DNA from 2 places in the Stenotrophomonas sp. SAU14A_NAIMI4_8 genome. Region 1 is predicted to be linked to the other one. Evidence: riboswitches for the same ligand, from Rfam matches in the RefSeq annotation. Region 1 holds a riboswitch; the other holds the start of a gene.
The links. Region 1 has a riboswitch for thiamine pyrophosphate ahead of C1930_RS00965 (TonB-dependent siderophore receptor). Riboswitches for the same ligand answer to the same signal wherever they lie in the genome.

Region 1 (7,507 bases):
CGCGTTCAACCCGTACCTGGAAGGCTATGCGCTGGCCGGTTACGAGGATTACAGCAAGAAGCACGGCATCAATCCGGAAGGCGAGTTTTACGGCCGCGTCGGCGCCACCGCCAAGTTCAACCAGAACTGGGGCCTGAGCGGCGAAGTGAAGCTGGCCAAGGCGGGCGACCGCGAGTGGTTCGTGGGTCCGCGCTTCAGCTGGTAAGACATCGCTCTGTCGTTAGTGCGTGTAAGTGGCATGTGACTCTCTCTCTCTCCCGCATGCCATCCGAAGCCCGGCCTTGTGCCGGGCTTCTTTTTTGCCTGGATTCGCCGCGTCGCCCAACAGTAGATCCACGCCATGCGTGGATGCTGTCCTCGGCCACGCATGGCGTGGCTCTACTGCAGCCGTGTTCGGGGTGGTTCGGCTATGATCGCCGCCTCAAGCCAGCAGGATGTTCCATGAATTCCCAGCCCGCCCCGATCACCGCCCTGAACCACACGCTGGACAACGAGCCGCAGCAGATCACCGCGCCGTTGACCCATTGCGCGGCCTTCCTGGTGCTGAAGGTGAAGGACGATGCCGATTCCATCGCCACGGTGCGGCAGGTGCTGGGCAGCACGGACGATCTGATCAAGAACACCGCCATCCGCGAGATCGAGCGCACGTTCACCTGCAACGTGGCCATCGGCCACCGCGTGTGGGCGCCGCTGGTGGGCAGCACGCCGCCGCGCGAGTTGAAGCTATTCCGTGAGATCCAGGGCGCCACCCACACGGCGGTGTCCACCCCCGGCGACCTGCTGTACCACATCCGCGCGCGCACCCAGGACCTGATCGTGGCCTTCGAGCGCAACCTGCTGCTGGCCTTCGGCGATGCGGTGGAAACGGTGGATGAAGTGGCCGGCTTCCGCTACTTCGATGGTCGCGACCTGCTCGACTTCGTTGATGGAACCGCCAACCCGGAAGGGCTGTCGCTGCCAGAGGCCACCATCGTGGGTGACGAAGACCCCGACCATGCCGGTGGCAGCTACGTAGTGGTGCAGAAGTACCTGCACAACCTGGAGGCCTGGCGCGCGCAGAAGACCGAGGCGCAGGAAGCCATCATCGGCCGCACCAAGCACGACAACATGGAGCTGGACGATGCACCGGCCGATGCGCAGAAGTCGCACAAGACGCTGTGCACCATCGAAGATGCCGACGGCGAGCACGAGATCCTGCGCGACAACATGCCGTTCGCGCGCCCGGGCCACAACGAGTACGGCACCTACTTCATCGGATACACGCGCCGGCTGTGGGTGATCGAGCAGATGCTGGAACGCATGTTCATCGGCAATCCGGCGCCGTTGCACGATCGCATCCTGGATTTCTCCACGGCGGTCACCGGCGTCACCTTCTTCGCGCCGTCGCGCAAGGTGTTGGCCGACCTGGCCGAGTAGATCCACGCCATGCGTGGATGAAGCCGCGCGGCCCGGCGCACCTGGGCAGTCGAGCAAGCTCGACTCTACGGGGCCGAGGCGACCTGCGGTGCGCGCGCGGCGGCCTGCCACGCGCGCAGGCCGAATACCGCCAGGCCCAGGAAGAACACGTACAGCGCCGCGGTCACGTGCAGCGACTTGAACAGGTACGTGCCCACGTACACCACGTCCACGCCGATCCACACCCACCAGCACGCCGCATGCCGGCGTGCCTGCCACCACTGGCCGACCAGGCTGAGTCCGGTCAGCAGGGCATCCAGCCACGGCAGTGCGGCATCGGTGAAGCTGTGCATGACCGCACCCAGCGCCACGCCACCGCACACGCCGATGGCCAGGTCGCGCAGCAGCTTGCCGCGCGCCAGCGGCACGATACGGATGCTGCCTTCATCGGTGGCATGCTGGCGCCAGTTCAACCAGCCGTAGACCAGGAAACCGCCGAAGATCACCTGCAGCAGGGTGTCCGAATACAGCTTGGCTTCGGCGAACACCAGCCCGTACAGCGTCACCGACAGCAGCCCCACCGGCCAGGCCGACAGCCGGCGCCGGGCCATCAGCCAGACGCCCAGCACGCTGCACAGCGCGGCGGTCCACTCGAGCAGCGGCCCGTTCACAGCGCGAACGTCACCGACAGGCGCGCCTGTCGCGGCGCACCGGGGAACAGGTAGTAGTCACCGGCGCTGCTGCCGGTGTCACGCCAGTAGAAGCGGTTGAACACGTTGTCCACCGACAGGTTCCAGGTGACCGCACGTTCGTGCAGGCGGTGCTGGAAGCGCAGACCGGCATCGAACACCGAATAGTCCGGCGCACGCACCGCGCCATCGGCACGCGCCACGTTGGCCGATGCGTAGCGCCAGCCCCCGGTCACCTGCAGGCCCTGCACGAACGGCAGCGCGTAGGCCAGGTGCACGCTGGCGCGCATCTTCGGCACGTTCACCAGCTGGTGCCCTTCATAGGCCGGCGTTCCGGCATCGCGTGCGCGTGCGCGCAGCACGCTGGCGCTGGCCACCACCTGCAGCGCATCGGTCAGCTGGCCGTTGGCGGTCAGCTCCAGCCCGGTGTGGGTCTGCTGGCCTTCCTGCACGAAGGTGAAGCCCACATCGCTGTCGTCCGGCTTGGCGTACTGGTAGGGCTGGCTGATGCGGAACACCGCCGCGCCCACGCTCAGCGCCTCGTTCGGCGCGTACTTCACGCCCGCTTCCAGCTGGCGCGATTCCACCGCCGGCAGGAAGGTGTCGGCGTTGCTGGTCCAGAACGGCGCTTCCTGCCCCAGCGAAATGCCGCGCACGTAACTGGCGTAGGCGTTCAGCTGGTCGGTGGCCTTCCACACCAGGGCGGTCTGCGGCAGGAAGCGCGACAGCCGGCTGTGCCGCTGCGGGTTGCCGCGCTTGTCGTAGGCGCGCTCGTCCAGGCGCACGTAGCGGCCACCGGCCAGCCACTGCCAGTCGTCGCCGAAGCTGAGCCTGTCCAATGCGAAGAATGCGTGCTGGCGGCTGTCCAGGCGACGCGCGGACGGGCCCGGCTGCAACGGCGACGGGTCGAACACCGGCACCTGGCCGTCGTGGTAGTTGGTGGTGCCCACGTACTCGTTCACGCTGGGGCGGCGGTCCACGGTGCGGCGGTAGGTCTCGCCGCCCAGGGTCAGCTCATGGCCAACGCTGCCGGTGCTGAAGCGTCCGCGCAGCTCGGCGCGTGCCTGCTGGTTGCGGCGGGTGTCGTCGGGGCTGCGGTAGTCGTAGACATCGTAATCGCCATTGGGCGCGAAGTAGTTGCCCGGCACGCTGCCGTCGGCGCACTGCGCGGCGTAGTAGCAGCCGTAGGCGAAGGCCACGTTGTCATCGATCACCGTGCGGCTGTGGCCCAACGCCACGCGCGACTGCCAGCTGCTGCTGAAATCGTAGGTGTGCTGCACGGTGATGTTGGTGCTGGCAATGCCCACCGGCATCTGCCACGGCTGGTAGCCCAGCAGGTGGTCACGGTCCACGCCGCGCGGCAGTTCGCTGGCCCCCAGCAGCTGGTAGCCCGATGCCGAGCGCTGCGAACTGGTCTGGTAGTTGGCATCCACTTCCAGCTTGCCGCGTTCGCCGATCAGCCAGTCGGCGGCCAGCGAGTAGAAGTTGCGGCGGCCATCGAGGTGTTCGATATACGAATCGCTGGCATCCCAGGCGGCGTTGAAGCGCACGCCGAAGCGCGGGGTCAGCCAGTGGCCCACGTCCACGGCGGCGTAGCGCGAGCCTTCCGAATCGGTGCCCAGGGTGACCGTGCGCACTTCGGCCGGGCGCTTGCCCACGTAGTTGATGATGCCGCCCGGGGCCATCACCCCGGCAGCCAGGCCGGCTTCACCCTTCAGGATTTCCACCGATTCCACGTTCTCCAGCGCCAGCCGCTGTTCGCCGGCCATCGACAGGCCGTTGAAGCGGTAGCCGGTGGCGGCGTCCAGCGCGAAGCCGCGAATGGCCACGTTCTGGTAGTAGCCGACCGGGGCATAGGCATCGCCCAGCGAGGCATCGTTGCTGGCCAGTTCGGACAGCGAACGCACCTGGCGCTGTTCCAGGTAGCTGCGGTCGAGCACGTTCACCGATGCCGGGGTGTCTTTCCAGCTGCCACCGCCGAAGGCATTGGCGCGCGAACTGGCAGAGGCGGGCTTGCCGGCCTGCACGCGCACGGCGGCCAGATCGGTGGGCGAACGATCGGAGGTGTCGGCGGCATCGGTGGCGGCCTCGCTGGCATGCAGCGGCAGGGCGGCACACAGGGCCAGGGCGAGCAGGGTGGGGCGCAGGCAGCGGTTCATTCGGTTCGTCTTCTGACAGCAAGGGAGACGAAGCGACGGCGCGCGGACGCACCGGCCCAGGGAACGGGGGGTGCGACAGCTGCTCAAAGCTCCCTACGCCGGTGCAAACCGGATCAGGTTCCAAGGGACTCTCTCAGCCTGGCAGATCCAGGCACCCCCGCTTCAGGTGACCATTTCACTACAAACCGTACGGATTTGCGAGTCCGGGAACGGGGCAGGGGGGCCGGGGCTGGGGGCAGAGTATGGAGGGGTCAGATCCCTTTCCGCAGGAAAGGGCTCTGACCCCAGGCTTGTAGGCCGCTATGCCGCAGCGTGCAGCGCCTGCAGCAGGCCTTGCCCGGCCTCGGTATGGAACCAGGCCGGGTGGCCCAGCATGAACGGCTGCCAGGCCACGTCGGCATTGGCGGTGGAGCCGGTGATGCCTTCGAAGTACTCCACTTCGGACAGTGCGAAGTCGAAATGCACCATCGGCAGCAGGTCGGCCAGCAGATGCACACGCTCGGCCGACAACGGCAGCACCTGCCGGTAGCCGGCCAGCAGGGCCAGGGCGATATCGCTGCGCACCGCGTCGGCGCCGCGCTGCAGCTCCAGCCAGGCCACCGCATTGCGCTCGATGGCCGTGGCCAGGTCGAACAGCGCGCTGGTGGGCGAGGCCAGGCCGAAATCCAGCACGGTGGCGATCTGCCCGTCGCGGGCCCACAGCAGGTTGGAGACGTGCCAGTCGTTGTGCGCCCACAGCCGCGGTTCGTGCTGCAGCCGCTCGGCCAGGCCGGCATGCCAGGGCAGCACGTGCTCGCGCAGCTGCGCCTGCCAGGGAATGCGCGCCAGGTAGCGGGCCAGGCCGGGGCGATCAGGCAGGCTGGCCTGCAGCGCGGCGATGGGATCGTGTGCGCGGATCAGATCGTCGCGTGCCACCAGGATATGGGTAGCGCGCTGTGGCGCCTGATAATCGGCTGCGGCACGGTGCAGCCGGGCCAGCATGCGGCCGGCTTCCTGCGCCTGTGCGATGTCGGTCAGCAGGGACCACGAAGGTGCATCGCGGTAGAGGTCCTCCCCGGCGCCCACCGCGTGCAGTTCGTAGGTCCACGGGCCCTGCTCCAGCGCGGTCTGCCCGTTGTCTGCAGCAAGCACCTGCACCACCGGTACATCGCGCGCCGCCAGATGGGCGATGAAACGGTGTTCTTCCTGCAGCACGGCGGCACTGCGCACGCTGTGGTGGTGGCGCTTGATGAAAACGGCGCCGTGTTCGCCGCGCGCGATCGCCGCGGCCGAGAGCGGGCGCGGGCTGTGCCATTGCAGCGTGGCAGTAGGGCCGAGCTGCGTATAGCGCTGCCCCAACCAGGCCAGGTCCTGCGCGGAAATCGCCGGCCAGTCGGCCGCGACCTCGTCGTTGTTCAGGCCCTGCACGCGGTGGGAAGTATCGGTCATGGTGGCGCGTTCGCAGATCGGATGGGCAGCAGCACAGCACGCTCATGGTACCGCCCGTGCCGCATCCCTGCGCTGGCCCGGTGAACGGGGCGAACACCCGCGCTGGTTACACTGGCAGGCTTCCATTCTGGAAACAGGGAGGCACCGGGACGCAATCGTGCGATGTTTTTTCTCTATTTTTCTTGGCGCACTGGCGTGTGCATCGGCCGGCCAGGCGCTGGCACAGCCCCACGATCCCAATGCGGAACCGTGGTTCGACGCCGGCGGCGCCGTCCGCTTCAACTATGGGTGGCTGGACTACGGCCCCACCAGCGGGCTGCAGCTGGAACTGCTGCGTGCCGACATCGATGCCGGTGCCGGGCCGCTGTTTTTCTCGGCGCAGTACCGCTGGTATGACGGCTTCGATGCGGTCCACCACGCCTATGCAGGCTGGCAGTTCAACGAAGACACCGATCTGCGTGCGGGTATCCAGCAGGTGCCGTTCGGCCTGCTGCCTACGGCTTCGCAGAGCTTCTGGTTCGGCTCCGGCTACTACCTGGGCATCGAGGATGACTACGATCCCGGCCTGGTGCTGCAGCATCGCAGTGGCCACCACCTGTGGCACGTCGGCTGGTTTGCCGGCGATGAGTACGGCGACGCGGCGCGCTACGACCGCTATTCGTTCGATGTGGCACGCACGCCGGAGCTGCCCTACCGCGAGCGCGACCGGGTAAACCTGCGTTACGAGCATGACCGTGACTGGCACGGTGGAACCCTGCTGTTGGGTGCGTCGGCATTCAGCGGTTCGGTGCAGAACGTGGAAACGCGCCGCCATCATGATCACCACGGCATGGCCGTGCATGCGCAATGGGCGCGCGATGGCTGGACCACCCAGCTGCAATGGGCGCGCTACCACTACGGTGTGCCGGGAGCGACCATCGCGTTGTCGGCTTTCCAGGCACCGTTCCAGATCGCGCGCAAAGCCGATGTGCCCAGCGTCAACGTAGCCTATTCGTTCGGCGCGCAGCGTTGGCTGGATGACATCACCTGCTACAACAACGTGAGCATGACCCGCCCGCTGCAACGCCAGCCGGGCATGCGCTCGTCGTGGCAGAACGTCACCGGCTGCAGCCTGGGCAAGGGCATGATGCTGACCTACATCGACTGGATCGCCGGAAAGAACATGTGGTTCGCCGGCGGCGATGGCATCGGCCTGGACCCGCAAGGGCCCTCACGCTGGCACTCACGCCTGAACCTCAATATCGGTTTCTACTTCTAGGACGCCCCTCCTCGCGGTCCGCCGCGTATTCCCTTCACGCATTTCCGTTCACGGAGGACGACATGCCGAGCTCCGCTCCGCACCCCACCCCCGTCAGGCAGCGCATCCTGCCGCAGGTATTCATTCCCACCGCGGCGATCGTCATCGCCCTGCTGGCCCTGGCCATCTTCGCGCCGGAACTGGCCACGCACTGGTTCACCGCCGCCAAGAACTGGACCGCCAACGATGCGGGCTGGTTCACCATCCTGGCCGTCGCCGGCTTCCTGGTGTTCGTGGTGGGCGTGGCCGTCAGCGGCTATGGCCGCATCAAGCTGGGCCCCGACCACAGCCGCCCCGACTACAGCTATGCCTCGTGGTTCGCGATGTTGTTTGCCGCCGGCATGGGCATCGGCCTGATGTTCTTCGGCGTGGCCGAACCGATCATGCACTACGCCACCCCGCCCACCGGCACGCCCGAATCGGCTGCGGCGGCACGCCAGGCCATGCGCATCACCTTCTTCCACTGGGGCGTGCACGCGTGGGCGATCTACGCGGTAGTGGCGCTGGCGCTGGCGTACTTCGGCTTCCGCCACAACCTG
Region 2 (7,507 bases), 1.1 Mb from region 1:
ACTTTTCCTGCATGCCGGCCTCGGCGTACTCGCGCACGTCCTGGGTGATCTTCATCGAGCAGAAGTGCGGGCCACACATCGAACAGAAGTGGGCGAGCTTGTGTGCGTCCTTGGGCAGTGTCTCGTCGTGGAATTCCTTGGCCTTTTCCGGATCCAGGCCCAGGTGGAACTGGTCTTCCCAACGGAACTCGAAACGCGCCTTGCTGAGCGCGTTGTCACGCACCTGTGCACCCGGGTGGCCCTTGGCCAGATCGGCGGCGTGGGCGGCGATGCGGTAGGCCATGATGCCGTCGCGCACATCCTGCCGGTTGGGCAGCCCCAGGTGTTCCTTGGGCGTGACGTAGCAGAGCATGGCGGTGCCGAACCAGCCGATCATGGCTGCGCCGATGGCGCTGGTGATGTGGTCGTAGCCAGGCGCGATATCGGTGGTCAGCGGACCCAGCGTGTAGAACGGCGCTTCGCCACACTCGCGCAGCTGCTTGTCCATGTTTTCCTTGATCAGCTGCATCGGCACATGGCCGGGCCCTTCGATCATGGTCTGCACGTCGTGCTTCCACGCGATCTTCGTCAGCTCGCCGAGCGTTTCCAGTTCACCGAACTGGGCGGCATCGTTGGCATCGGCAATGCAGCCCGGGCGCAGGCCATCGCCCAACGAGAAGGTCACGTCATAGGCCTTCATGATTTCGCAGATCTCCTCGAAGTGCGCGTAGAGAAAATTCTCCTTGTGGTGGGCAAGGCACCACTTGGCCATGATCGAACCGCCACGACTGACGATGCCGGTCACCCGCTTGGCGGTCAGTGGCACGTAGCGCAGCAGCACGCCGGCATGGATGGTGAAGTAATCCACGCCCTGCTCGGCCTGTTCGATGAGCGTGTCGCGGAAGATTTCCCAGGTGAGCGCTTCGGCGCGCCCGTCCACCTTTTCCAGCGCCTGGTAGATCGGCACCGTACCGATGGCCACCGGCGAATTGCGGATGATCCACTCACGCGTTTCGTGGATGTGCTTGCCGGTGGACAGATCCATCACCGTGTCGCCGCCCCAGCGGATCGCCCACACCAGTTTCTCCACTTCTTCGGCGATGCCGGAGGACACCGCGCTGTTGCCGATGTTGGCGTTGATCTTGGTCAGGAAATTGCGGCCGATGATCATCGGCTCGCTTTCGGGGTGGTTGATGTTGTTGGGCAGCACGGCACGCCCGCGGGCGATTTCATCGCGTACGAACTCAGGCGTGATGATCTTCGGGATGGATGCACCGAAGGATTCACCTGCGTGCTGCTGCAGCAGCGTTGCATCACGGATATCCTGCAGACGCTGGTTTTCGCGGATCGCCACGAACTCCATTTCCGGGGTGATGATGCCGCGCCGTGCGTAGTGCATCTGGGTGACGTTGGCTCCAGCCTGTGCGCGCCGCGGCAGGCTGCGTGCCGGGAAGCGCACCGCATCCAGCTTCGGATCGTGCTCGCGTTCGCGACCGAAGCGCGAACTGAGTGCGTCCAGTTGCGCGGTATCGGCCCGCTCTTCGATCCAGGCACGGCGCAGCGCCGGCAGGCCGGTGGTCAGGTCGATGCGCGCGTCCGGATCGGTATAGGCACCGGACGTGTCGTACACGGTCAACGGTGGATTCGCTTCGCCACCGAACAGGGTGGGTGTGCGGGTCAGGGCGATCTCGCGCATGGGCACGCGCAGGTCCGGGCGCGAGCCGGGCACGTGGATCTTCCGGGAGCCGGCAATGGGCCGGGTCACGGAGGCGGAAAGTTGCTGGGCCTGCTGCTGCAGATCGGAAGGCTGTGCGTTCATCGGGCATCGTCCAGGAAGGTCAGGGACGAAGCGGCGGCGCACTGCGCACCGCGCCCGGACGGTCCTTGGGCGGACTCCGGGCACGGTTGCACTGCAAAGCTTCCCTACGCCGGTATGAACCGGATCAGGTTCCAAGGGACTGTCTCAACCGCGGCCACTGGCCACGGTACCCCCGCTTCTTGCTGCGTATTAGAGCACAGGCGGGCTCAGTAGCCCGCCGCCTGGCCATCCTTGCGGCTTTCCGAAGCACCGAAGTACACGCCGGTTTCCGGATCACGCAGGATCGCCTGGTAGCCGCCATAGGGGCCATCGGCGAACACCACGCGGTGGCCCTTGCGCATCAGTGCGCGCACGGTTTCGTAGGGGAAGCCGGTTTCCAGGTTCACTTCGCCGCCATCGCTCATGGCCGTAGCCTGGCCGGTCGGCTCGGTGGACCCCTCATGCTGGATGCGCGGCGCATCGCCGGCTTCCTGCAGGTTCATGCCGAAGTCCACCAGGTTCATCACGATCTGCGCATGGCCCTGCGGCTGCATCGCACCGCCCATCACGCCGAAGCTGGCGTACGGCTTGCCGTCCTTGGTGATGAAGGCCGGAATGATGGTCTGGAACGGACGCTTGCCCGGCGCGTAGCCGTTGGGGTGGTTCTTCTGCAGCACGAACATCTCGCCGCGGTCCTGCAGGATGAAGCCCAGCCCCGGCGGTGCCATGCCGCTGCCCATGCCACGGTAGTTGGACTGGATGAGCGAGACCATCATGCCGTCGCTGTCGGCCACGGTCATGTAGATCGTGTCGCCCTGCTCGAGCTGCTTCGGCGTGCCCGGCTGCACTTCCTTCAGCGCCTTGTCCATCGAGATCAGCGCGCGGCGCTGCGCGGCGTAATCCTTGGAAATGAGCTTCTGCACCGGCGCCGGCTGGAAGGCCATGTCGGCATAGAAGCGCGCGCGATCGGCGAAGGCCAGCTTCTTGGCTTCCACGAACAGGTGCACATGCTCGGGCGAGCCGAACGGAATCTTCGAGAAGTCGTAACCTTCCAGCACGTTGAGGATCTGCAGCGCGGCAATGCCCTGGCTGTTGGGCGGCAGTTCCCACACGTCATAGCCGCGGTAGTTGCTGCTGACCGGCTCCACCCATTCACCGTGGTGGTCGGCCATGTCCTGGTAACTGAGATAACCGCCGTTGGCCTTGAAGTAATCACCGATGGTGCGTGCTACGTCGCCCTTGTAGAACGCATCGCGGCCACCGTCGGCGATTTTCTGCAGGGTATCGGCCAGGTTCGGGTTCTTCCACATCTGGCCCTTGCGCGGGGCGTGGCCGTCGATGGTGAACTGTTCGGTGAAGCCGGGGTACTTGGACAGGCGCGGCACCGAACGATCCCAGTAGTAGGCAATCACTTCCGCCACCGGGTGGCCTTCGCGCGCGTAGCGGATGGCCGGGGCCAGGTTGTCGGCCATCGGCTTGCGGCCGAAGCGGTCATGCAGGGCGAACCAGCCATCGACCGCGCCGGGCACCGATACCGGCAGTGGACCGGTGGCGGGGATCTCCTTCAGGCCACGGCGCTGGAATTCAGCCAGGGTGAGTGACTTCGGCGAACGCCCCGAGCCGTTGTAGCCGTACAGCTTCTTCGTCTTCGGGTCCCAGACGATGGCGAACAGGTCGCCGCCGATGCCGTTGCCGGTCGGCTCCATCAGCCCCAGGGCGGCGTTGGCGGCAATGGCGGCATCGACGGCCGAACCGCCGGCCTTCATCACGTCCAGCGCGATCTGGGTGGCCAGCGGCTGCGAGGTGGCGGCCATCGCGTGCGGGGCAATGACTTCCGAACGGGTGGCAAAGGTCTGGCCAGTGATGCGGTCGGCGGCACTGGACACGGCGGGGACCGCGGCCAGCACGGCAGCGGCAAGCAGGGAACGGGCAAGGCGTCGGGACACAGTTGGGGTCCGATGGAAGGGTGGTGCCCTGATCTTCGCCGCTTCGGGCGGCAGCCGGAATCGGGCAGAGGTCATGGGCGGCGGTGCCGTGGTGTGTGCGGAGCTTGGTCCGCACGGCCAACGGCTTCGGTAGGTGCGGACCTTGGTCCGCACGGCTACGGGCTTCGGAGATTCCAATGCGGACCAAGGTCCGCACCTACCAGGGCAGGATGCCTGCACCGCTGCTGGCTTCGGGGAGTTCCGTGCGGACCAAGGTCCGCACCTACCAGAGCGGGATGCCTGCACGGCCGCCGGCTTCGGGGAATCCAGTGCGGACCAAGGTCCGCACCTACCAAGGCGAAATCACCCGCGAATCCGCGCAAAAAACCCGCTGAAAAGAGTGAATTGCGGTTCACCGAAACACTTTCAGCGGCAACCATCCTTGTGCCGCAAGCCTTTTCGCCAGATACAGGCGAAACCGATGGAAAAGCGTTTGCCAGGGTTGACACCGCCGAAATGGCTATGTTTCTCTCGATCCCATGCTGCAACGCCACCCGCCCCTGCGAACCGCTACTGAAGCCGCCGATTCCGGCGCCGCATCGCTGCGTTCGCTTCTCGTGCTCGTACTTATTAGCCAGCCCACAGGTGCGGGACGAGCCAGCGTGTAAGCAGACAACACACACCGGAACTCGATCAGAAACCCGCACCCACCCAGGTGCGGGTTTTTTCATTTCAGGACCTGGTTTCACACGCAACCACTCAGCCATCCAGCCACGACCATGCATACCGCCTCCCGCAAAACCCGGACCTGCACCACCACGCCCTGCCGTGGTGGCTGTGGCCGTGCGATGCGCGGCGCCTCCTCCCCCGTTTTCCCCTGACCGGCCGGTACGTCGCTTCGACTGCCGGCCGTCTTTTTTCTTCCCAGCCAAGGAACCTCCCCCATGAGCACCAACTCCCTGCCCCAGACCAAGATCGCCGTCATCGGTTACGGCAGCCAGGGCCGCGCCCACGCGCTGAACCTGCGTGAATCCGGCTTCGACGTGGTGGTAGGCCTGCGCCCGGGTGGCCCCACCGAAGCCAAGGCCCAGGCCGATGGCTTCACCGTGGTGGCCCCGGCTGACGCGGTGAAGGATGCCGACCTGGTGGCCGTGCTGACCCCGGACATGGTGCAGAAGAAGCTCTACAACGAGGTGCTGGCGCCGAACATGAAACAGGGCGCCTGCCTGTTGTTCGCCCACGGCCTGAACGTGCACTACGGCATGATCGAACCGCGCGCCGACCTGGACGTGGTGCTGGTCGCGCCGAAGGGCCCGGGCGCGCTGGTACGCCGCGAATACGAGATCGGCCGCGGCGTGCCGTGCATCTGGGCGGTCTACCAGGACACCAGCGGCCAGGCCGCGCAGCACGCGCAGGCTTATGCAGCCGGCCTGGGCGGCGCGCGCGCCAACCTGATCCAGACCACCTTCAAGGAAGAAACCGAAACCGATCTGTTCGGCGAACAGGCGGTGCTGTGCGGCGGTGCCTCGGCGCTGGTGCAGGCCGGCTTTGAAACCCTGGTGGAAGCCGGCTACCAGCCGGAAATCGCCTACTACGAAGTGCTGCACGAATTGAAGCTGATCGTGGATCTGTTCTACGAAGGCGGCATCTCGCGCATGCTGGAATTCATCTCCGAAACCGCGCAGTACGGTGACTACGTGAGCGGCCCGCGGGTGATCGACGCCGGCACCAAGGAGCGCATGAAGGAAGTCCTGAAGGACATCCAGGACGGCACCTTCACCAAGAACTGGGTGGCCGAGTACGAAGCGGGCCTGCCGAACTACAACAAATTCAAGCAGGCCGACCTGGAGCACCCGATCGAGAAGGTAGGCAAGGAACTGCGCGCCAAGATGGTCTGGTTGCAAGGACAGGCCGCGTAACCACGCGGCCCTCCCCCACCCGCTTTGCAAGGTTCCCCCATGAACTCTTCCACACACCGCAGCGCGCCGCCCAACGGCGCGCGCTGGCTGACCCAGGCGCTGGAGGCCGAGGGTGTCCGTACGCTGTTCGGTTACCCGGGCGGCACCATCATGCCGTTCTACGACGCGCTGGTGGATTCGGCGCTGAAGCACATCCTGGTGCGCCATGAGCAGGGCGCAGCGCTGGCAGCCAACGGCTTTGCCCGCGCCAGCGGCCAGGTTGGCGTCTGCGTGGCCACTTCCGGCCCGGGCGCGTCGAACCTGGTGACCGGCATCGCCGATGCGATGCTGGATTCGGTGCCCATGGTCTGCATCACCGGCCAGGTCGGCACGCCACTGCTGGGCACCGATGCCTTCCAGGAACTGGATGTGTTTGGCCTAACGATGCCCATCGTCAAGCACAGCTGGCTGGTGCGCAGCGTCGATGACCTGCCGCGCGTGGTGGCCGATGCCTTCCGCATCGCCCGCGAAGGCCGCCCCGGCCCGGTACTGATCGACCTGCCCAAGGACGTGCAGCTGGCCGATGCCAGCCACCTGCCGGCCCATGTGCCGGCCAGCGTTGAACCGCCGGCGGCCGCCGCCGATGCGGCCATTGCTGAAGCCATTGCCGCGCTGGCCGCGGCGGAAAAGCCGGTGGTCTACGCCGGCGGTGGCATTGCCCTGGGCGAGGCCGTGCAGGACCTGCGCGACTTCGTCGAGGCCAGCGCCATCCCCACCGTGATGACCCTGCGTGGCCTGGGCGCGCTGCCGCCGCAGCACCCGCAGTCGCTGGGCATGCTGGGCATGCACGGCACCCGTGCGGCGAACATGGCCGTGCAGGAGAGCGATCTGCTGCTGGTCCTGGGTGCACGCTTCGATGACCGTGCCACCGGCAAGCTGGCCGAGTTCGCCCCGTTCGCCCGCGTGGTCCACATCGACGCCGACGCGTACGAAATCTCCAAGCTGCGCAGCGCCGATGTCGCCGTGCCCGGCAACGTGGGCCATGCGATCCGCGCCCTGCGTGCGGCCTTCCCCTCCCCCAAGGCCCACCAGGACGCATGGCGCAAGCGCTGTGCACAGCACCGCGATCGCTTCGCCGCCCGCTACGACGCGCCGGGCCAGCACATCTACGCCCCGGCGCTGCTGAAGCGGCTGAGCGAACTGGCCCCGTCCGATGCGGTGATCGCCTGCGATGTTGGCCAGCACCAGATGTGGGTTGCCCAGCACTGCCGCTTCAACCACCCGCGCAACCACCTGACCAGTGGCGCACTGGGCACCATGGGCTTCGGCCTGCCGGCAGCGATGGGGGCGCAGTTCGCCTGCCCCGACCGCACCGTAGTGCTGGTGTCCGGCGATGGCAGCTTCATGATGAACGTGCAGGAACTGGCCACCATCGCCCGTTGCCGCCTGCCGGTGAAGATCGTGCTGCTGGACAACAGTTCGCTGGGCATGGTGCGGCAGTGGCAGGAACTGTTCTTCGCCGAGCGCTACAGCGAGATCGACCTGTCCGACAACCCGGACTTCGTGGCCCTGGCCAAGGTGTTCGGCATTGCCGCCACCCGCATCGACACCCGCGACGACGTGGAAGGTGGCCTGGCCGCGCTGCTGGCCGAGCCGGGCCCGGCCCTGCTGCACGTGGCCATCGACGCCCGCGCCAACGTGTGGCCGCTGGTGCCGCCCAACACCGCCAACAGCACCATGCTGGAAAGCAATCCCGCCCACGCCCGCCAGGAGACCCCCAATGCAATACCGGCTTGACCTGGTGCTGCACCCGGCCGAGGGCGCGCTGCTGCGCGTGATCGGCATGGCCGAACGCCGCGGCTTCGCGCCGCGCGCGATCAGCGGCGCGCCGGTGGACAGCGACGAAG

Region 2: linked by a shared signal. The riboswitch ahead of thiC (phosphomethylpyrimidine synthase ThiC) and the one ahead of C1930_RS00965 (TonB-dependent siderophore receptor) in region 1 are both predicted to bind thiamine pyrophosphate.

Annotation. Positions count from the first base shown of each region.
Region 1 covers NZ_CP025999.1:224,285-231,791, forward strand. Annotated here, with positions in the region: gene C1930_RS00950 (Ax21 family protein) at 1-205, shown strand, start outside; gene C1930_RS00955 (Dyp-type peroxidase) at 442-1,416, shown strand; gene pnuC (nicotinamide riboside transporter PnuC) at 1,482-2,054, opposite strand; gene C1930_RS00965 (TonB-dependent siderophore receptor) at 2,063-4,243, opposite strand; TPP riboswitch at 4,317-4,412, opposite strand; gene C1930_RS00970 (phosphotransferase) at 4,544-5,671, opposite strand; gene C1930_RS00975 (hypothetical protein) at 5,829-6,929, shown strand; gene betT (choline BCCT transporter BetT) at 6,992-7,507, shown strand, end outside.
Region 2 covers NZ_CP025999.1:3,612,860-3,620,366, forward strand. Annotated here, with positions in the region: gene thiC (phosphomethylpyrimidine synthase ThiC) at 1-1,798, opposite strand, end outside; TPP riboswitch at 1,882-1,982, opposite strand; gene ggt (gamma-glutamyltransferase) at 2,005-3,723, opposite strand; gene ilvC (ketol-acid reductoisomerase) at 4,647-5,621, shown strand; gene ilvG (acetolactate synthase 2 catalytic subunit) at 5,661-7,397, shown strand; gene C1930_RS16440 (ACT domain-containing protein) at 7,381-7,507, shown strand, end outside.